DNA from 4 places in the Paenibacillus sp. J23TS9 genome. Region 3 is predicted to be linked to each of the others. Evidence: a T-box and tRNA genes for the amino acid it is inferred to sense, from the RefSeq annotation. Region 3 holds a T-box; the other regions hold tRNA genes.

Region 1 (5,214 bases), on a different contig from region 3:
TGCGATGATTGTTCATAGATTTAGATCCTCCTTATGTAATGGGTACCAGGCAGCTATAAATGGCTTTCGCTTGCATGCAAGATCACTCCATGTTCTTATGACGAAAGTCGCCAGCGACGGCATGACAGCGCTTACAACAACCATCCTGGAAATGATCGCCGGATCCTTAGCGATCTTGGTGTACACGAACGTGTTAAACCAAGAGTTCTTGATATTCCAGCATATTTGTCCGCTCATTCCGAGAATTCAATTGAGCAGCCAATTTCTTTTTGAAATGCTGTTATTCATTCACGGCTCCCCCAATATAATTGAACACTTATCTCTATAGCGGACCTTCTGTGAACATTATATGGGATAGCAGTACCAAGAATCACCATAAATTTTAATTGTAGGTAGAATAGCAGAGCAAGGAGGAGCGTCACATGTGCTGCAGATTTTGATTTTTACTATAAAAAACCCTTCTGCCTTTATGCAGAAGGGGGAAGCAAGTCCTATCTCTCCATCGTTCGATTGTCTGCGGAAGCTTTCAGTAATCTGCTTCCGTCCTTGGATCGGGTTAGCAGATACAGAGCATACAATACAATAAAGATACCAAGGAACAGGGAGGAATACCGGTACATCGATCCGTAGCTGCTGAAGGATGCGATCTGTCCGAGAATTAAGGCGCCTACGGCGATCCCTAAATCAAGCGAATTAAAATACATGCTGTTGGCCATGCCCTGCTGTTGTGGGGGAACCAATTGAATCATCCAGGATTGCAGGGTTGGCTGGGCTGTACCGAAGCCAAGACCATAACAAAGCGCAGCCAATGCGAGAAATCCGGTTGAAGTCGAATAGGACAGCAGCCAGAGCCCTCCGATCAGGAATGCTGCCGCAGGGATGAGCAGCGCTTTATGTCCCTTTTTATCATAGATTTTACCGGATATTGGCCGGATGAGAACTACAGCGGCTGCATTAAACAGGAAGAAGAGCGAGGCATTGGCCAAACTCGCTTCTTTGCCGAACAGGTTGATGAAGCTGAGCAGACCGCCGTAAGTGACGGACATGAGCATATTAAGCAAGCTTGGCAGGAGCAGTGTTTTGGGAAAGCCCTTTTTACGCGGAACGGCTGTGAATTCCTGGGGGAGGGACGCCGAAACGGGTGGCTTCACCTTTTTGGCCAGCGGATATACCAGCGGGAAGATCAGGGCGATAACAATCAATGTAGCGTATACCAGCGACGGGAATCCTTGTTTTTCCAGCAGCATACTGCCGATTACGGGTCCGAGGGATAGCGCGATGCTGGTAGAAAGTCCAAAGTAGCCCATTCCTTCACCTAGGCGTCGAATCGGGATTACCCCGGATGCCATCGTTGGAAGCGTGGTGCTGCCCATCCCGAAGCCTACACCGAACAGGATCCGCATGCACAGAAGCAAGGCTAGCGTTCCGCTCCATAGGTAACCCAAGGTGGCGAGAAACGCGAGAATGATACCGAGAAACAGGATGGTGTTGCGTTTGCCTTTCTCCAGTGCCTTGGCCGAGAAGAGACGTGAAATAATGGCGGACAAAGCAAATACGGTCGTAAACATGCTTACCGTAAAGGCTCCCGCATGAAAATGCTCTTTAACATAGCCTGGCAGTGGCGATAAGACCATCTGTAAATTTAAAAACAGCAGTAGATTGCACACGGTGAGCATAACGAATTCCCGCGTCCATAGCTTTTCTTTGATGTCTTCCATGGTTGTAACCTCTAATCTACAAAAATTCGATCGATATTAGCATTAATCTGTTTCATAATTTGATCCAGCGTTTGCAACTGTTCATCTGAAATGCCGGCGATCAGCTCATCATTCAGGCTGAGCTCCAGCGGTACGGTCTCGTTCATTAGCTCTTGTACAGCCGAAGTAGCGTAAATCAAATAGGCTCTGCGGTCTCCAGGATCGGGTTTACGCTGGATGAAGCCTTTTTTATCGAGCACATCCAGAATACGCGTAATGGAAGGCTGATCCTTACCGGATCTCGTGGCAAGCTCCTTCTGGTTAATTCCTTCCTGAAGATATACCTGGTAAAGAACGGTCCATTGCTCGGGGGTAATGCCATAAGGCTTGAGTCTGCCTGCAAAAAGAGCGGACATTTTACGTGACATATTGCCAAAACGGAATCCGATGGATTGATGGGTTGATGTGAATCTGCTCAGAGCAAAACACTCCTTCAAAATAATTGTCAAGACAATTATATTCACATCAATGAAAATCGTCAATCATTTTTTCCAAATGGAAGGAATGAAAACGAGAGCGGGGTTTTATGATGTTGAACTGAAGGAGTGCAGATTATATGTGGGTATTTACTTATCACTAGGAATAGGAGGGGCCATCGAGTACGGATGAATACTTGGGATACAAACGACGAATACATTCCGGGCAGATATCATGGGTGAACTCGGCATGGGTGTGCTTTTCAAGAAAGCTTTCCACTGAATTCCAGATGTCGTCCTCATCCCGTATTCTTTTACATACCGCACAAATAGGGAGTAGACCGCGCAGGGTACGGATTTGAGTCAGCGCTTCCATTAAATCCTGTTCTAGCATCTTGCTTTGGGTAATATCGGTGAGGCAAACGATCATACCTTTGACGGTGTGCGAATCCTCATAATAAACCGTGGTGGCTTCGAATAAGAACCATTTTAAGCTCCGCTCGAAAGAGGATTGAAACTCCGTGCGGAAAAGCGGGCTAGTCCCGTTCAATACGGGATCAAGCGCGTTGGGACAACGTCCTTCAGCTTCTGAAAGGGCCGCAAATATTTGTGTGAAATTAATTCCCGTCCAGTTGAATGATGCAGGTATGCCGCCTTCACTCGAATTTTGAACCCAGGCATGATTGACAGAAAGGATGTAGCCTTTGGGGTTGACAACCGCAATGGCTTGTCTTAGTGAATGTATGATTTCAAGAATACTAATGCCTGAATTAAACAAATAAAGTCGCTCCCTCTATATGAATTGGAAGTGCTTATATCGATGTGCGGCATGCTCGTCCAGTTTGACGGGGGAGTTGCAGTTCATGCGGAGAATAATGGTAAAAAGGGTGGAATTAATGATACAATTACCAATATGTTATCATTTGCGATAGCAAGGAGAGTATATACGTCTTTACGTAATTTTGCAAGAATATAATTACTTATATGCGTCGTCGGAAGACGATTTGGAAGGCGGTCTTATATGCAATCCATTTACGATCGAATTGAATCGTTAATTAAAATGCGGGGGATGACGAAGAAGCTATTTTGTGAAGAGCTGGGGATCAGTACAGGCAATCTGGGAGACTGGAAAAGGAGTAAATCAACACCAAGCACGAATAAGCTCGTTGAAATTTCCTCGTTTTTTGGCGTCAGCTTGGATTGGCTCATTCTGGGCAAAGAACCGGAGTCTTTTCTTATAAAGGAAAACAGGAGTACATACGTATGGGACGAATGTGATCAATCCAGCGTCTTATTATCCGAAAAAGAAAAAGAGTTTATTAAGGAGTATATCAGTTTTACCCGCTATAAAAAACAACAATCTTTTGATCAATAACGTATTTTATTCTGATGAGAAACCGTAAGGCAGGACTTGTCATTTTGATGCTAGTGAGAGCGGGTCCTGCCGTCTATACATTGAATTTTCAGGATAGCTATTTACATTTTCGGGCTGTTGGTATATAATAAAAAAGTTGCTGAAAAAGTTATCACTGCGCGGTAGTGGTGGAATGGCAGACACGCTATCTTGAGGGGGTAGTGGGCGTATGCTCGTGGAGGTTCGAGTCCTCTCTACCGCATTTATAGTAAGAACACGAAGAAGATCCTTGCTCCCGCAAGGATCTTTTTGTTTTTTCAGCAGATATACGAAATTATATGCCGCTCGTTGTTTTTAATTGGAAGAAGAATTCCCGATCAGCTTTTTAATATCCTCTTCAATTTTATCCGGTGTCGTTTGTGGTGCGTAGCGCTTAATAACCCGCCCTTGTTTGTCGACCAGAAATTTAGTGAAATTCCATTTGATCGCCTTGGAGCCCAGTACGCCAGGCGCCTTTTCGGTGAGATGCTTGAACAGCGGATGGGCGTTATCGCCCTTGACATCGATTTTCTCGAACATGGGAAAGCTTACGCCGTAATTGACTTGGCAAAACTCCGCAATTTCCTCGCTGCCTCCCGGCTCTTGATGCGCAAACTGGTTGCTGGGAAATCCGAGGATTTCAAAATGCTGATCATGAAATTTTTCGTACAGCTCCTGAAGCCCCCGATATTGGGGAGTCAACCCGCACTTGCTTGCCGTATTTACGATAAGCAGCACTTGATCCTGATAGTCGGATAAAGGTTTTTCCTTGCCCTGCAACGTGCGGGCATGATAGTCGTACACAGACATTTTCCTTCCTCCCTTCCTTATATCTTATACAACTTAATTTTATACAATGAATCAATTCATTTCAATCTTACGTATCGATCAGAACAATGAAACATAAGCCTCAGCCAAACTCAGCAGAGGGCTGGAATCACCTTAATATCCGTTTTCAGGGCATGGCTGCCTGACTGCCGGTTGGAGCAGCTGTTTTTCAACCGTTTGCTCGCTCTGGCGCTGCTTCACGTCACTTTATGAAAATACAGTGTTCATTGACAGAAAGAAGAATGGAAGGCTCTAATCCGTTTAATATAAACAGGTGAAATAGAGAGGATACGAGAGCCAAAAGGAGATATAAACTTTTGTAAGCGATAACCTGAGCTGAAATGATCTTATTTTAAGCGATAAGCGATTTCACACCACCTTTACACTAATTGCACGCGGGTGTATGATTCAAATCGTAATTCAAGACGTTTCCATTTTTGAATCGCTGAATTTTCACTCTCTTTATGGGTGGGAATCGGGGGAACCAATCGCGCGTACTCCAGTTGTCCGGTGTGAGAGTCGGAGACAGGTGATACCGCAGGGGTGAATCCTGTGACCGGATGCCATGGATCCGGGCGCGGGTAGAGCGACTCTCACCGCTCGAATCCGTCAGCTAACCTCGTAAGCGTTGTTTGAGAGAGGAATGATGAAACTTGTGATCGATATCTATCGACCACAGGGGTTCAGTTAACCTCTGTGGTTTTTTATAATATCAGAAAGTATAAACTACAGAGCCATTACTTCCTGATATTGCAAGAAAAATTTCCGCTAATCGCGGTCTGTCTTCTGTGAAAGTACGTCAATTGACGTTTTTCTTATT
Region 2 (5,214 bases), 2.7 Mb from region 3:
GAAGCCGCTCTTCCTTAGGTGTCTCGATGAATGTCACGACACGCTCGGTAATGTATTTTACAAGTTCATCTCCGCTGGCCATTGTGCATCCCCCCGAAGTTTTGATGCTTATAGCTTGTGCAAATCCGCAGCTTTTTAAACGAACCGTACTTTGGACGCATATCCTCTATTCCTCTGGCACTTCTTTATTTTTTAAGTTCCGTTAAATGCATTTATTTCCGATTTTTGCACATTATAAAGCTGTACTAGAGTTTATTGGAAAAATCAGCACCTTTAAATAAGAACTTTAATCCATGAAAGGATGGCCTTTACGTATGAATAAGCTTCTGCAGCTGACCATCTCCGCCCTTATTGCGGCATCTCTTGTCCTAACTTTTCCCGTACAGGCCATGGCGAAGTCCGGCCCGTCCGAAGAGGTAAAAGAACATCCTGCATTCCCGCGGGATGTCATCATTGTTGATGCAGGTCATGGCGGTATTGACGGAGGAACCTCGTTTCAGAACATTCTGGAAAAGGATATCAATCTTGCGATCGCGCAAAAGGTATTCATGCTGCTGCGCAGTCAAGGTTATCATGCTGTATTAAATCGGACAGGTGATTATGCCCTCAGCGATGATAATCACTGGTTAAACAGCCGATCCAGACATCAACGTGATCTGGCCCAGAGGAAGGAGCTTAGCCAGCAGATTCCTACGCTGGTTGTCGTGAGTCTGCATGTAAACTGGGGACGAAATACATCCAAGCGCGGCGGACTTGTCCTCTTTCAGGATGAAGGTCGCAGCGTCCTGCTTGCTTCAGCCATTCAGCAGCAGCTGGATCAGCTTTACGGGAATAAAGGTTCCATCAAACATGGAAGACCCTTTTACCTGCTTAACCAGGTAGCCGATCCGGCAGTCATTGTCGAAACCGGTTTTCTGAGCAATGCCGAGGATCGCAATATGTTGACAGACCGTAGAGAACAACTGAAGATTGCCAAGGCCATTGCAAATGGAATCAGTTATTATTTGACGGTAATATAGGAGAAGGCTGCCAGCCCCAGATATCCCGCACCAGGTCACTGATGCCCACAAAGGTCACACGGCCCTGCATGCTGGCTGCACTGCTTCTCAATACCTCGGCCGTTTTTTTGCCTTGGGTTCCAACATGCCCGATGGTCACGCAGTTATCATGCTCTTTGGCAAAATCCTCCACTGCCCTCATTTGCTTGCTGATATGACTGGCAGTATGGAAATCATCAAGGAAAATATGATTGGCAACCGGCGGCATTCCCATATTCACAGCAAGCTTGCCTACAATTGAGTGGTAGTTCGTTTTGCTGTCAACGAAAAAGAGACCTCTCTCCCTGCACACTTTAAGCACAATAGACATGATCCGTTCGTCGCCTGTAATTTTCGACCCCATGTGGTTATTCATACCAATGGCATATGGAACGTTATCGATGGCGTCCTCAACCTTCCTGCGTACTTCATCATCACTCATATTGGCTGTGATTGCTCCTGGACCCAGCCACTTGGGATTGCCCTGCTTGGGTTCCATCGGCATATGAACAATAACATCATAGCCTTTCTTATGGGCAAGCTCAGCATCACTGCGAGTTGTGGGCAGAAAAGGCATGATCGCTACAGTCAGCTTAATGGGCATAGACAACATCTCTTCCGTCCCACCTTGTCCGTTTCCAAAATCATCAATAATAACAGCTATTCTTTTTTCCTTCTTCGCAGGACTTTGTTGACTTGGCGAGTTCTGTTCTTCCCCTGAAGGTATTCCAATGTTCACACTGTACTTATCTGATTCGGAAAGTTCGGCAAATGCCGGAGATACCGATGCGGATATGAGGAGCAAAGCCAGTCCTGCCGCCTTAATACAGACGCTCCATTCGTATATATTCCGTGATTTCAAGCCTTTCTTCCTCCTTCTTGTTGCAACGTTTATCGTTTACCTCATTGTTTGAGAAAGCAGGAGTAAATATGTATTCACATGAAAAAAGACGTTTTGGACTTATGTCCAAAACGTCTTTTATAGGATGCGGTCGAGAGGACTCGAACCTCCACGGGGGTTAGCCCACACGGACCTGAACCGTGCGCGTCTGCCAATTCCGCCACGACCGCATATGTATTATGTCGCTTTGTCGTTTCAAACTCATTCGCGGCGACAAGATATATCTTATCACACCAATAAAACATAGTCAACACTTTTCTTCGAAAAAATGATTAGTGGATGATTTGGGAGAAAAATACCAATCAAAAAAGTATTGATTAAAATACAGTATAACGGGTAAAATAAGAACACAAGTTCGTATAAGGCGGTGATTTCATTGACTGCTCCAGGCATAACACGTGAAGAATTGTCGCTAATCAAAAGCTTCCTGCTCCTGCAGTTCATTCATAAAGTATTTGAGCGGGACCTTCGAATTATGAAGGAAAGTGGTGTGTTTAAAACCCCGGAGCTGTACATGGAAGTACTCGCTAAGGGTGACCGTCAAACCTTGATGCTTCTGACCGAGGTCAAACGTGAATTTAAAAACCGCAGAATTCGAGTGTACCAAGTCGCACAGAATGAGCGTGGAATTGAGGCCGAATATGTATGCAGAGGATATACAGGAGAAATGAATATTTTATGGCCAGCTTTTCGCAGTGAGATGCTCGCCAGAATGAAAGCTTATTTAGGCCTACAGCCTTCTTCTGAGCCAATTGGTTATGCGCCAGAACCTCATTCCACATTCACCATTTCTCCTACGTAAAGATGGTCAGCACTCAAAAAAGCCGCTTAACCATCAAGCGAGGCCTGAGTGGACAAAGCGGCTGTTCGAGCTTTATATGGATCGAATTTGTCACTATCATTTCCTGGTCGGTCACTCCCCTTGGAGCGAGCTTCATTAAGCTTCAGGATTCGAGCGAGGCTCGTCCACTGGCTCATAGATGTAGCTGCGGTCAAGCTTAACCACCTTCCGGTTGCGGCGGCGGATCATCACCTGCTCTTCGTTCCAGGCGACCACAATCCCTTTGACATCATTGGCTTCCATATTATCGCGAACCACCCTAACCATCTCTCCGGAAAGTCGGTACTGGTTTAACTGCTCATCGGTAATCATCATCCCCATCTCCTTTCCTTTACTCACAAAAAAAGACCTAAATGGGCCCATTTAGGTCATATCTTTTGCAGCAGATTCCTGCCTGAATTATTATCTAAACGGCAAATTAACGTTGCGCATGTTCTCTGCTGTCATTTTTCTCAAACCAAAAATCGAGAACGGTCGAAGACATCACCCGTTTTTCTACATACTCCACTTGATGAGGGTTAAACAATTCCTTCCAGGAAAAGTCAAGCTCATCACACATACGCACGATGGTCAGCAGCTCTGACCAGGCGACATAGCGTTTGTACCAGAAAAATTGAGGATGCTCCATAATATAGGGATAAAGATCATCGAACTCCGTATGTTTACAATCCAAAGCGCGTTCAAAATGATCCTTAGCTGCAGCCAGTTTATCGACAAAATACTGCTCGGTTACCGGTTCTTTCCCCATTGTACTGCCTCCCCTCTTCGTGATCTCAAGTATATTATAAGCGAAAATAACGCTACTTGAAAGGAATTGTTTATATTTGGACGATTAGTCTGCAAAAGTTATAGCGCCGTTATCCAGAGACTCAATCCGTACCAGCGATTCAAGCCGGATGCCTTGTTCACGTATGGCACGTGCACCAGCCTGGAAGCATTTCTCCACAACGATGCCAAGTCCAACCAGTTCAGCACCTGAACGGCCGATAATCTTCACGAGCCCTCTCGCTGCATCCCCGTTGGCGATAATATCGTCGATAAACAATACTTTATCCTGTTCTTGGATGTATTTACGCGAAAGCATAATATCGGTGACTATTCCTTTGGTAAAGGACGGAACACGCTCACATAAGGCGTCTGGATCAGCCAGGAGCGTTTTTTTGCGGCGAGCGAACACCAAGGGTACACCCAGTTCCAGCGCCGTGGCAAATGCGACCGCAATGCCGGAGGATTCTACCGTAATCACCCGGGTAACGCCCATGTCTGCGTAACGGGCGGCAAATTCACGGCCCATCTCCATGGTCAGCTCAGGATCGACCTGATGATTCAGCAGTCCGTCCAGATTTAGCACCTGCTCCGACATGACGGAGCTCTCTTCGATAATTCTTTGCTTTAATTTATCCATTCCATCAACCCCCAAGACGGCACTTCTACTTTTTGACGTAAAAATAACATAACCCTTGTTCACATATCAAGAATAAATAACACATTCACGAATGTTTTTAATCATCGTTTTTTCCACCAGATGATACCCGCACTTACAAGAACGATCAATGTGATTATGGAAATACCAACCCGTAGGGTCGAGCGCTCCATCATGACAGCAATCTCATTCCAGTGGTACCCGACAGCATGACCAATCAGCAAGAAAGTTGTGCAGAACAGCAGTGCACCTGACGCCGCATAGAGTAGGTAACGACCGAACGGCACTTTGGATATCCCAGCCATATAGGAGGACAAATGACGAAGTCCTGGAACAAAATAACCAAGTACAATACTCCAGGAACCGTAGCGCTTAAACCAAGCTTCCGTGGACTGCAGGCGGGTCGGTGTCATTCGGATCCATTTGCCGTAGCGGTCCAGAAGCGGTTTTCCTAGTTTCCGGCCCAGTGTGTAACTGAGCATCATACCTGTCATACTGCCCAAAAATGTAACCGCAAGCGCTCCTGCAAAGTGGAAATGTCCCTGCGCAATCATTCCGCCGAAGGTTGCGATCAACGTCTCATCCGGAACAGGAATTCCCAAAATACCTAAAGCCAGCAGCACAAACAGTGCGATGTAACCGTATTGTGTCAGGTAAATCATAATTTCTGTCAAGCGTTATACCTCTCTTTTCTCTTGCGGTTCTGCGGTTTGTCTTTTCTCACGCGAGGTCTAACCGTTTTTTTGGACATGTAGAGTCATGTCCTTCCTGTCCCCATCATAACCTGTACTAAGCGAAGTACACAATAGCGCCGCTTTAAAGCAGGGAGGATCATATGAAAACCGGGATACGTATCTTTCAAATCGCTTTTACATACATCGGTACCATCGTCGGAGCCGGGTTCGCCACCGGACAGGAAATCATCCAATTTTTCACCCAATACGGCAAATGGGGTGCCCTGACCATTATGGTCGCTACGGCCCTGTTTATCTGGCTCGGAACGAAAATGATG
Region 3 (5,214 bases):
GCGAGCACAGGGATGCATGACGAAATGGAGATCATGGATAAGCTCATATCCGATATGGAGGCAGGGATTTATGAGGCGGATGACAAGCTGCCGTCGGAGAACGATTTGGCCAGGCTGTTCAAAGTGCCCCGTATGACTGCCCGGAAAGCTTATGAAAAGCTGCAGGACCTCGGATATGTATACTCCAGGCAGGGCAGGGGCAGCTTTGTCCGCGACCAGCATCAGCGCATCCCGCTACTCTTCTCGGGCAACGAAAGCTTCAGCCGGAAGATGATCCAGATGGGATATGATTATCAATCACGCAACATTTTTTGCGACCCCATCGAGTATAACCACAAAGTGTATAAAGCGCTTGAAGCGCAGCCTGAAGAGCGGGTGTTCCGGATTGGCAGGCTTCGCCTCATCGACAACTGTCCGATTGCGATTCACGCGTCGTATGTGGCTGAGTCGATGTTCCCGGACATTGGGAAGACGGGCAGGGAAATCACCTCGATGTTCGATTACTACCATAGCAGAGGCTATACGGGGTTCGAGTCGATGAAGACGCTGCTCAGTGTGACCTATCCCGGGAGGAACGAGAGGGAGCTGCTTGCCTGCACCAGCCTTATTCCGCTGCTCGTGGTGGAGACCGGCTGTCTGGACAGCTTGACGAACAGACCACTTGAATATACGAGGATTATGTACCGGAGTGACTACTTTACGTACGAGCTTTAAACGATTAGGGAGGTCTGGAACGGATGAAACGAAGACAAAGGACCGAAATTCTGATTGAAGGCTCCAGGGATCTCGCTACCAGCATGGCGCAGGACATTGCAGACCGTTATAAGGTGAAGCTGGTCGAGCAGCCGAGCCAGGGACTGGTCATGGTCAAAGTGAGAGAGACCGCTAAGCGAAGCCTATTCTATCTGGGAGAAGTGTTGGTAAGTGAATGCAAGGCACAGGTCGGAGGCAGCTTAGGCATCGGCTTGGTCAAAGGGCATGATCATGAGCTGGCGTATCAGCTCGCGATCATCGACGCGGCGTATCAGGCGGGACTGGAGGAGACAAGGGCATGGGATCAGGCGCTGCTTGCCGAAGAAGCCCGGATCGTTGCCATGCGCAGCCGGGTTTTCAGCGAAATCGCCAAAACGAAGGTCGATTTTGAAACGATGGATGAGGATTAGGGGGAGAGAGCGATGAACTTTGACGCGGTTCATGATATACAGCGAGCCTACCGCAAAGTGGTGGACTCCATATCGAGACCCGGATGGATCTCGGATCTGACGGCTGAAGCGGACAATGCCGATGCCGAATGGGGCGGTTTGCCCGCCACCTGGGTGCTCGCTTTGATGCTGCTGGATACGGAGGTTACCTTCTGCATCTACTCGCAGCGGGAACACGAGCTTACGCGGCTCCTGAACCAGCTGACCTTTGCTACCCGGACAGAGCCGGAGAAGGCGGATTATATTTTTATCCTGCATGATGCAAATGAAGGGGATCTGCTGAAGGCTTTGCAAAGCGCCAAACTCGGCACTCTGCAAGACCCGCATACCTCTGCCACCGTGATCGTGGAATCGGGAGAGCTGTCCGGAGATTTTGAGCTCAGCCTCAAAGGCCCGGGCATCGAGAACGAAAGCTTTGTCCGGATCTCACTGGCTCCCGGATGGCTTGAAGCGCGGGCGGAGAAAAATGCGGAGTACCCTCTGGGTCTAGATATGCTGGTCGTTGACGAAAACAATAATTTGCTATGCCTGCCCCGGACGACGCAAATCGAGGAGAGGGAGGTGCTTCTATGGGATATGTAGCGGTAAAAGGCGGAACGCTGGCGATCGAGGAATCCCTGAAGCGGATCAAATTCGAGCGGATTAAGCAAGGAAAGGTTTTGGACGTCAGCCGTATCGAAGGCGGGATGAGAGGGTTGATCGACCAGATCATGTCGGAGAGCCTTCGCCTCGGCTTTGTTCGAAGTGTTGATTACGCTGGGTCTTGCCTTTCTTGCGACCTTGTTCGGAGCGATCATTGCACTGTTTCTCGGCCTGTTCTCAGCCCGCAACCTGTCTTCACCGCTTGCAGCCGCCATCATTAAAAGCTTGGTTGCGTTTATCCGAGCGGTACCTACGGTGATGTGGGTACTGATATTCGCCGTCGCAGCGGGTCTTGGCAGCGTCGCTGCCGTCATCGGCATGACCTTTCACTCCATTGGTTATTTGATCAAGGCCTACTCGGAAGCTTTTGAGGAAATGGACAAGGGGATGATCGAAGCGCTGAAGTCGAGCGGTGCGAACTGGTGGCAAATCGTGTTTCAAGCCATCATACCGTCTTCGTTATCCTATCTGATGTCATGGACGCTGCTCCGGTTCGAAATCAACTTCTCCGTCGCTATTGCGATGGGAGCGGCGGCTGGGGCAGGAGGGATCGGCTACGATATGTTTATGGCCAGCGGCTTCTACTTCGATCTGCAGGAAATCGGAGCTATCACCTACTTTATCCTGGGCTTTGCCATTCTGCTGGAAATCGTCGCAAACCGCGCGAAGAGAAAGCTGAAGCAGGGATAAAATCTGGTAGCCGCAAGGCAGGATATCGATGTGAATGAAGCAGTCTGCGCATACAAAGAACCTTGGACAGCAGATGTCCAAGGTTTTTTTGCCCGAAGCGCGAAAAGCTTCCGGACGGTCTTCCAAACGAATTAACGGTGCTCGATCAGATCGATCGTCCCGAGCACGATATGAGCCAGGCCGAAACCTAGAATTCCCGTGGCGGCAAGCTTATACTTGCTGCCGAGCAGCGCGGCGCCAGAAGCTGAGACTACAGTTCCAAGAACGGCAGGAATCAAACCTTCACGCATACGAACACTCCCCCTGGTTCAATAAGTTTGGACAGACAATGCTTAGTATGCAGAAAGCGCTCTCGAATATACGCTCTTATCGCGCCGAGGGTGAAGGTAAATGCCGGAGATCGCAGCATGCACCCGATTGACTGTCCTGACGGTTTTATATATAATATGACTTAATGTAGTTTTACTTAACGTAGAATGAACTAAAAACGAGACAATCTTTAGCTCAATCTATAGATTTGATCAAATTCAATAACTTCTGACAATGATGAGGGGTATTAGTTTCAGCGGTGTCACACAGAGAGCCGGCGGTTGGTGCAAGCCGGTTGACGAAGCGGAATGAACTCGCCTTGGAGTCATGGTTTGAAACGCGGAATGTTTATGATTCGGCGCGAAGAACCATCGCCTCACCTCCGATAAGGGTGCAAAGGGAGTGGAGAATAAAGTATATTTTCCGCTAACTAGGGTGGTACCACGGGAATCAAACCTCTCGTCCCTAGCGCTAATACGCTATGGATGCAGGGGTTTTTTTAATGGATTCCGTTCTGAAAGGAACGGCGTATGAAGTTTTAAGATTAATGAAAAAAGAGTATTGGATCGCGGCTTGTAGCAAGGCCGCCTGACTGTATGAGGAGGACATCAGATTATGAGTGAAAATGGGCAGCAGGCTCAGGGATATCAGGCCCAGGCAATTGAGCCGAAGTGGCAGAAGTATTGGGATGAGCATCATACGTTTAAAACGGGAGAGGAATCTGGCAAACCGAAGTTTTATGCGCTGGATATGTTTCCGTATCCATCCGGTGCGGGCCTCCATGTAGGACATCCTGAAGGTTATACGGCAACCGACATTGTATCCCGCTATAAGAGAATGCGCGGCTACAATGTGCTGCATCCGATGGGATGGGACGCATTTGGACTACCTGCAGAGCAGCATGCTCTCGATACAGGTGAACATCCACGTGATATCACGGTAAAGAATATCAACAATTTCCGCCGCCAAATCAAATCTTTGGGTTTCTCCTACGACTGGGATCGCGAGATCAGCACGACAGACCCGGATTATTACAAATGGACGCAGTGGATTTTCATCCAGCTGTACAATAAAGGCCTTGCTTATGTATCTGAACTGCCTGTGAACTGGTGCCCGGCTTTGGGTACCGTGCTTGCAAACGAAGAGGTTATTGACGGCAAGAGCGAGCGCGGTGGACACCCGGTTGTCCGGAAGCCGATGAGACAATGGGTGCTGAAAATTACCGAATATGCAGAACGTCTGCTTGAGGATCTGGAGGAACTGGACTGGTCCGAAAGCATTAAAGATATGCAGCGCAACTGGATTGGTAAATCCAAAGGGGCTGAAGTGAACTTTGATATTGAAGGGCATGAAGGTAAGCTTACCGTGTTTACTACCCGTCCGGATACCCTGTTTGGCGCCAGCTACTGCGTGCTCGCTCCTGAACATGACCTGGTAGCTGAGATTACAACGCCGGATCAGCTCGAAGCTGTAAAAGCTTATCAGGATCAAGCGGCTCGTAAGAGCGACCTGGAGCGTACGGATCTGGCTAAGTACAAAACCGGTGTATTCACAGGTGCTTATGCGGTCAATCCAGTGAATGGCGCGAAGCTGCCAATCTGGATCGCCGATTATGTACTTGCCGGTTATGGAACAGGCGCTATTATGGCGGTTCCAGGCCATGATACACGCGACTGGGAATTCGCGAAGCAGTTCGGGTTAGAAATCATTGAAGTCGTGAAAGGCGGCAATGTGCAGGAAGAGGCTTACAGTGGTGAAGGAGAGCATGTCAACTCCGGCTTCCTGAACGGCCTGGGCACAGAAAAAGCCATCCCTGCAATGATTACCTGGCTTGAGGAAAACGGAAATGGCCAAGGGAAAACTACCTACCGTCTGCGTGATTGGCTGTTCAGCCGCCAGCGCTATTGGGGAGAGCCGATTCCGATCCTGCATCTTGAGGACGGCACCATGAAGACCGTTCCGGAGGACCAGCTTCCTTTGATGCTGCCGGATATTGATCAGATTAAACCATCTGGCACAGGAGAATCGCCGCTTGCGAACGTAACCGAGTGGGTTGAGACGGTGGATCCGGAGACCGGCATGAAAGCACGCCGCGAGACGAACACCATGCCGCAATGGGCAGGCAGCTGCTGGTATTACCTGCGGTTTATTGATCCTCATAATCAAGAGGAGCTCATTTCGAAGGAGAAAGAACGCGAATGGATGCCGGTAGATCTCTACATCGGCGGAGTTGAGCATGCTGTGCTTCATCTGCTGTATGCACGCTTCTGGCATAAGGTTCTATATGATCTGGGCGTTGTCAGCACCAAGGAGCCGTTCCAGAAGCTGGTGAACCAGGGCATGATTCTTGGAACAAATAATGAGAAAATGA
Region 4 (5,214 bases), 2.8 Mb from region 3:
GTCCTTCTTTCTAAAGTGAAAATAGAGGCAGAATACTACTCCGCCTCTTTCAAGCTTATTTAGAAGTTCACTTAAGGCTTATTTCGAAACGTTGCCGTCTACGTCACGTTTAACTTCCATTTTGGAAACCGGGATATATCCAAGCTCAACCACGTCACCATTTTGAACGGCATCCGAAGCGATGTAGTCAAGGAATGCTTTTACGGCTGGCTTAGGCTCGCCTTTTGTATACATGTGCTCGTAAGCCCATACCGGATATTTGCCGGATGTTACATTTTCGACAGTAGCTTCCACACCATCGTATTTTACGACTTTAACTTTATCATCAAGGTAGGACAGTGCCAGGTATCCGATTGCGCCAGGACTTTCAGACACGATTTTCTTAACCGTACCGGAAGACTCTTCTTGAATAGAACCCTTCAGATCTTCTGTCGATGCACCCAGGGCGTATTTCTCAAAAGTTTTACGGGTGCCGGAGCTCGATGGACGGTTTACGATCACGATCGCTTCGTCTTTACCGCCAACTTCTTTCCAGTTCGTCACTTTACCTGTGAAAATATCTACCAGCTGTTGTTTCGTCAGGTTATCCACGCCTGCATCCGGATTGGTCACCGCAGCCATAGCCACGACAGCTACTTGATGATCAACCAGATCTTTCGCTTCATCCTTCAGCTTCTCTTCTGCAAATACGTCGGAGTTACCGATGTCAGCTTGGCCGCCGGATACTTGAGTCAAGCCAGTACCGCTGCCGCCGCCTTGCACTTGCACTTGAATTTTGGAATACTGGGATTCAGCCATGAACTTTTGTGCCGCTTGTTCAACCAGTGGTTGAAGCGCCGTCGAGCCTACTGCCAATACAGAGCCGCTAAGCTCAGAAGATTTATCGTTATTCGCCGTTCCCGAAGCGCTGCTGTCCTCTTGGGTATTCTTGCTACCACAGGCTGCCAGCATAACCACCAGTGCCAACGTACAAATCATAAGTAATGGTTTTTTGAGTTTCATAATCTTTTGTTTCCCCCTGTTCTGTGTTTGTCATGGCAACTCTATTACGTTACCGACAAATTCATTGTAGTTCTCTATCATTTTGTAAAATGACGTGTTTTGTTAACTTAAAAATAAAAATCTATACAAAATGTTTATATAAACATAGATTAATTCTATAATTAAGGTATAGGACGTGATTTAAGGAGGGAATATCATTGAATTTGTTAAAACTACAGATTCTTGTATTCATAGAGAAGCTTAAAAAGGTCACGGATGTGGCAAGAGAACTGAATATGAAGCAGCCCACCGTAACCTTTCATATGAAAAGCCTGGAGGAAGATCTCGGAGTCGCGCTGTTTGAGGCAAAAAGAGGCAGAATTTTGTTAACGGAGGCCGGCAAAGCGTTGTATCCTTACGCGGTTAAGATGACTGCCATGGCTGCTGAGGCCAGAAAAGCCGTACAGGATTACACGGATCTGAACAAGGGGCATCTGCATATCGGGGCAGACAGCATGATGGGTACTTATATCCTTCCCCCTTTGATCAGCGGCTTCTGCAGCCAGTATCCGGGCATTCAGATCGAGCTCAGCATCAAGCCTACCCGTAGGATCCGGGAGCTGCTGCTGGGCCAGGAAGTCGATTTGGCTTTCTATTATTCAGGGCAATCCCCAACGGAAGCGGTAAAGGCATTAACCGAAGAAACAATTATAAAAGAAGATATAGCCGTAATTTTTTCCGGAACCCATGCCTTTGGCGGTCTCAAATCGCTGACGCAGCAGCTGATAGCCCAGCAGTTTTTCGTTCAGCATGGCGAAGGATCGTTTATGATGGAGTATGCACGCTCCTATGCAGCTGCCTGCAACATTCATCTATGGGAGCGGGCGGTCTCCGATTCTCCGGAGATTATTAAAAGCATTGTGCAATCCGGTGATTTTATCAGTATCTTCCCGGCATCTGGCATACAGCAAGAACTCGCAACCGCTGTTCTTAAGTCGCTGCCGCTGCCCGGACAACCCGAACCGGCCGTGCATGGTGTACTCGCGTATGCAGAAGACCAGCCGCGCTCTCCGCTCCGGGAACAGTTCAAACAATATGTGCGTCAATTTGTAAATACCGATTCAATAAATAAAGGGCATTCTCCTCAGATCACTTAGATCCTGAAGAGATGCCCCGTTTGTTTTATTACTATGTTTATAAACAGCCGTGAACTTGCTCCGGCTCCTCTCATAAGAATTCTAAGTTTAATAACAAAAACTGCCGTATCCTATTGGATACGACAGTCTTGTAAATCATGTTATGCGGTCGAGAGGACTCGAACCTCCACGGGGGTTAGCCCACACGGACCTGAACCGTGCGCGTCTGCCAATTCCGCCACGACCGCATATTGGCGAATGTCTTTTGCGAAAGCACTCTTTCGCGGCGACAAGATAGATCTTACCATGGCAAGCTAGTTAGCGTCAAGCATTTTCACAAAAAAAGTTTTAAAGATGACAAATGACCTCTTCCGCTTGAAAAAAAACGGCACAGGCCCGTTTACGACTGCAGTTTTGCAGCACTAATGGCCATGCCGTTCTTATCTTTTCTCTAAAACGAATTCTATGATTCTACTACGATGGTTTCCTTCGATGATAGAGTTATGACTACTCCTCTGTGCCTGAACGAAACGGAGTCCTCTGAAAGCAAGGTGTAGCTTGTATTCTGCCGTCCCATGCTGACCTTGAGCAGCTGTCCTTGGTACATCACTTTGAAGCTGCAGCTATCCCACTGTTCCGGAAGCACAGGACTAAAGCTGAGCGAGCCATCCGTCAGACGCATGCCTGCAAAGCCATGGACGATCGACATCCATGAGCCTGCCATCGCAGCGGTATGCAAGCCGTCCTTGGCATTACGATTAATGTCATCCAGATCCATTCGAACGGTCCGGTCGAAGTAGGCATATGCGCCCTCCAGATCACCGATTTCCGCACATACAATGCTGTGTATACAAGGAGACAACGATGAATCATGGGTGGTCAGCGGTTCGTAATATTGATAGTTTCTGATCTTCTCCTCCAGAGTGAACAGCTCGCTGAGCAGGAACATCACCATTACCGTATCCGCCTGTTTAAGCACCTGATGCCGGTAAATGACGAGCGGGTGATAATGAAGCAGCAGCGGATACTTGTCATCCGGCGTATTTTCAAAATCCCACTTTTTCTTCATTAAAAAGGTGTCGTCCTGCGCATAAATCTCCATCCGTTCATCATAAGGCACAAACATACGGGAGGCAGCTTCTTGCCAGCCCTCTATTTCGGCCTCATCCAGGCCGATGGCCTGCTGGATCCTCTCATATTCTGCCGGATAATCCCGGCGCAGAAGATTTGCAGTTTCTGCTGCATATCTCAGCTGGCTTTGCACCATCAGGTTCGTGTAGGTATTGTTATTGACGATAGCCGTGTACTCATCCGGGCCTGTGACACCATCGATGCAGAAGGCACCATCTCTGGCATCATTAAAGTAACCAAGATCAAACCAGAATCTTGAAGTCTCAAACAGGATTTCAGCTCCCTTGCTGACCAGAAACTCCTCATCTCCCGTAGCCTGAACGTACTGTCTGATCGCGTATGCGATATCCGCATTGATATGCATCTGTGCCGTTCCCGCCGGGAAATAAGCCGAATTCTCCTCGCCATCAATCGTACGCCACGGATACAGTGCCCCTTTTTGGGACATCACGGCCGCGCGGCTGCGCGCTTTATCCAGCGTGGCATAACGAAATTCCATCAGCGAACGGGCAATCTGAGGCTGGGTGTAAGTGAAGAACGGCATCATATACATTTCCGTATCCCAGAAATAATGCCCTTCATATCCTTCGCCGGTCAAACCCTTGGCACCGATGTTCGTCTTACCGTCCCGCCCCACCGACTGCAGCAGCTGGAAGGCATTGAAGCGAATTCCCTGCTGTAGTGCGGGATCTCCCTCGATTTCCACATCGGCATGCTGCCAGAAAGCGTCCAAATACTTCTCCTGCTCGGCCAAAAGTCTCTCAAAGCCCAGACTGGAGGCCAAAAGATGTGTCTCGGCAGCCAGCTTCTCAAGATCCCCGCCTGCCTCATCCCTTGAGGTGTGATAAGAAATATACTTGGTTAAGGATACTTTTTCACCAGGAGACAGTTTGACTGTGAAGCTGGTTCCGATTTTTTCCTCGCCCATCATATTCTCGGTCTCAAAGGCTGCACCCGCTAACTGATGACTGATGGCGGTAAGCAGCTCAAAGCCTGTATGACGGGTTCTCTGCTTCAGCAGTGACAAATCACTGACATGCGCCAACTGCTCAAGGATTAGACTTGGCTCACCGCCTCCAGAACCAAGACGAGGATCATCCGTTACTTCCGCTTCCTCGATTTTTCCGTCCATGATAGAGTTCAGGCGGATATCCCCCGTATAGCTGATAGATTCGATTTCAACCTGTATCGCAGCCAGATGCTTATGCGGCAGTGAAACCAGGCGCTTGAAGCTTAGCAGCACATGCCCCCCTGAAGGGGACTCCCATTCCACTTGCCGCTGCAGAAAGCCACGTTTCATATCCAATTCCCGCTTATACAAGATCACGTTTCCCGAATGGAGATGAAAGGGATCATTCCCAACCAGCACCCCGACACACTGTGCGTTGGTCACGTTCAGCATGGATTGATTCCGGGAAGGATAGCCGTAGGCTCCTTCCGGATAAACAATCGGTTTGGAATCGTAGAATCCGTTGATGTAATTGCCTGTGACGGATTTGCCCTTTACTCCCTGATAACCTTCCTCAAAATTGCCGCGCATTCCGATATATCCATTCCCCAGAGCGAATACGCTCTCACTTCTTTGATTATTTTCATCATCATAGGCTTCCTCAGCCAGGCTCCATGCCTGGAAAGGATACAGTGCCTCTGGACGCTGGTATGCTTTCATTTTCATCTGTCTTGTCCTCCTATCTAAAAAGGGCACTTGAATATGGAGTGCATATTAACCTTTGACCGATCCACCCATCAATCCTCTGACGAAATACTTTTGCAGCAGGAAGAAAATGGCGAGCGGCATCAGCATGGAGATAAATGCAGCGGATGTGAGCAAATGCCAGTCGTTTCCGCGCGAACCCACGAGATCGGCAATTTTCATCGACATTACCTGTACACCAGGCTGGTTGCCGATAAAGATCAGGGATACCAGGTAATCATTCCATACCCACAGGAACTGGAAGATCCCGAT

Evidence for each region. A T-box is a leader RNA that pairs with one kind of tRNA and senses whether it is charged. The one in region 3 lies ahead of leuS (leucine--tRNA ligase), so its partner is inferred to be a tRNA-Leu.
Region 1: it encodes a tRNA-Leu, which carries the amino acid that the T-box ahead of leuS (leucine--tRNA ligase) is inferred to sense. The anticodon was not compared.
Region 2: it encodes a tRNA-Leu, which carries the amino acid that the T-box ahead of leuS (leucine--tRNA ligase) is inferred to sense. The anticodon was not compared.
Region 4: it encodes a tRNA-Leu, which carries the amino acid that the T-box ahead of leuS (leucine--tRNA ligase) is inferred to sense. The anticodon was not compared.

What each region holds. Positions count from the first base shown of each region.
Region 1 covers NZ_BOSG01000004.1:270,116-275,329, reverse strand. Annotated here, with positions in the region: gene KJS65_RS22870 (DUF2804 domain-containing protein) at 1-16, opposite strand, end outside; gene KJS65_RS22865 (MFS transporter) at 492-1,718, opposite strand; gene KJS65_RS22860 (MarR family winged helix-turn-helix transcriptional regulator) at 1,730-2,239, opposite strand; gene KJS65_RS22855 (nitrogen regulation protein NR(II)) at 2,334-2,951, opposite strand; gene KJS65_RS22850 (helix-turn-helix domain-containing protein) at 3,195-3,548, shown strand; tRNA gene KJS65_RS22845 (tRNA-Leu) at 3,707-3,789, shown strand; gene KJS65_RS22840 (glutathione peroxidase) at 3,882-4,376, opposite strand; cyclic di-AMP (ydaO/yuaA leader) riboswitch at 4,828-5,038, shown strand.
Region 2 covers NZ_BOSG01000001.1:2,892,334-2,897,547, forward strand. Annotated here, with positions in the region: gene KJS65_RS13540 (YqzE family protein) at 1-82, opposite strand, end outside; gene KJS65_RS13545 (N-acetylmuramoyl-L-alanine amidase) at 315-1,019, shown strand; gene KJS65_RS13550 (divergent polysaccharide deacetylase family protein) at 994-1,899, opposite strand; tRNA gene KJS65_RS13555 (tRNA-Leu) at 2,025-2,108, opposite strand; gene KJS65_RS13560 (YhjD family protein) at 2,306-2,740, shown strand; gene KJS65_RS13565 (hypothetical protein) at 2,876-3,091, opposite strand; gene KJS65_RS13570 (hypothetical protein) at 3,198-3,527, opposite strand; gene KJS65_RS13575 (xanthine phosphoribosyltransferase) at 3,612-4,184, opposite strand; gene KJS65_RS13580 (DedA family protein) at 4,286-4,876, opposite strand; gene KJS65_RS13585 (YkvI family membrane protein) at 5,038-5,214, shown strand, end outside.
Region 3 covers NZ_BOSG01000001.1:217,647-222,860, forward strand. Annotated here, with positions in the region: gene KJS65_RS01060 (GntR family transcriptional regulator) at 13-714, shown strand; gene phnG (phosphonate C-P lyase system protein PhnG) at 738-1,163, shown strand; gene phnH (phosphonate C-P lyase system protein PhnH) at 1,176-1,784, shown strand; partial or broken gene KJS65_RS29675 (carbon-phosphorus lyase complex subunit PhnI) at 1,772-1,924, shown strand; partial or broken gene KJS65_RS01075 (PhnE/PtxC family ABC transporter permease) at 1,926-2,534, shown strand; gene KJS65_RS01080 (asparagine synthase) at 2,666-2,824, opposite strand; T-box leader at 3,069-3,313, shown strand; gene leuS (leucine--tRNA ligase) at 3,459-5,214, shown strand, end outside.
Region 4 covers NZ_BOSG01000001.1:2,971,599-2,976,812, forward strand. Annotated here, with positions in the region: gene KJS65_RS13970 (phosphate ABC transporter substrate-binding protein) at 79-1,002, opposite strand; gene KJS65_RS13975 (LysR family transcriptional regulator) at 1,200-2,138, shown strand; tRNA gene KJS65_RS13980 (tRNA-Leu) at 2,282-2,365, opposite strand; gene KJS65_RS13985 (glycoside hydrolase family 65 protein) at 2,581-4,923, opposite strand; gene KJS65_RS13990 (carbohydrate ABC transporter permease) at 4,972-5,214, opposite strand, start outside.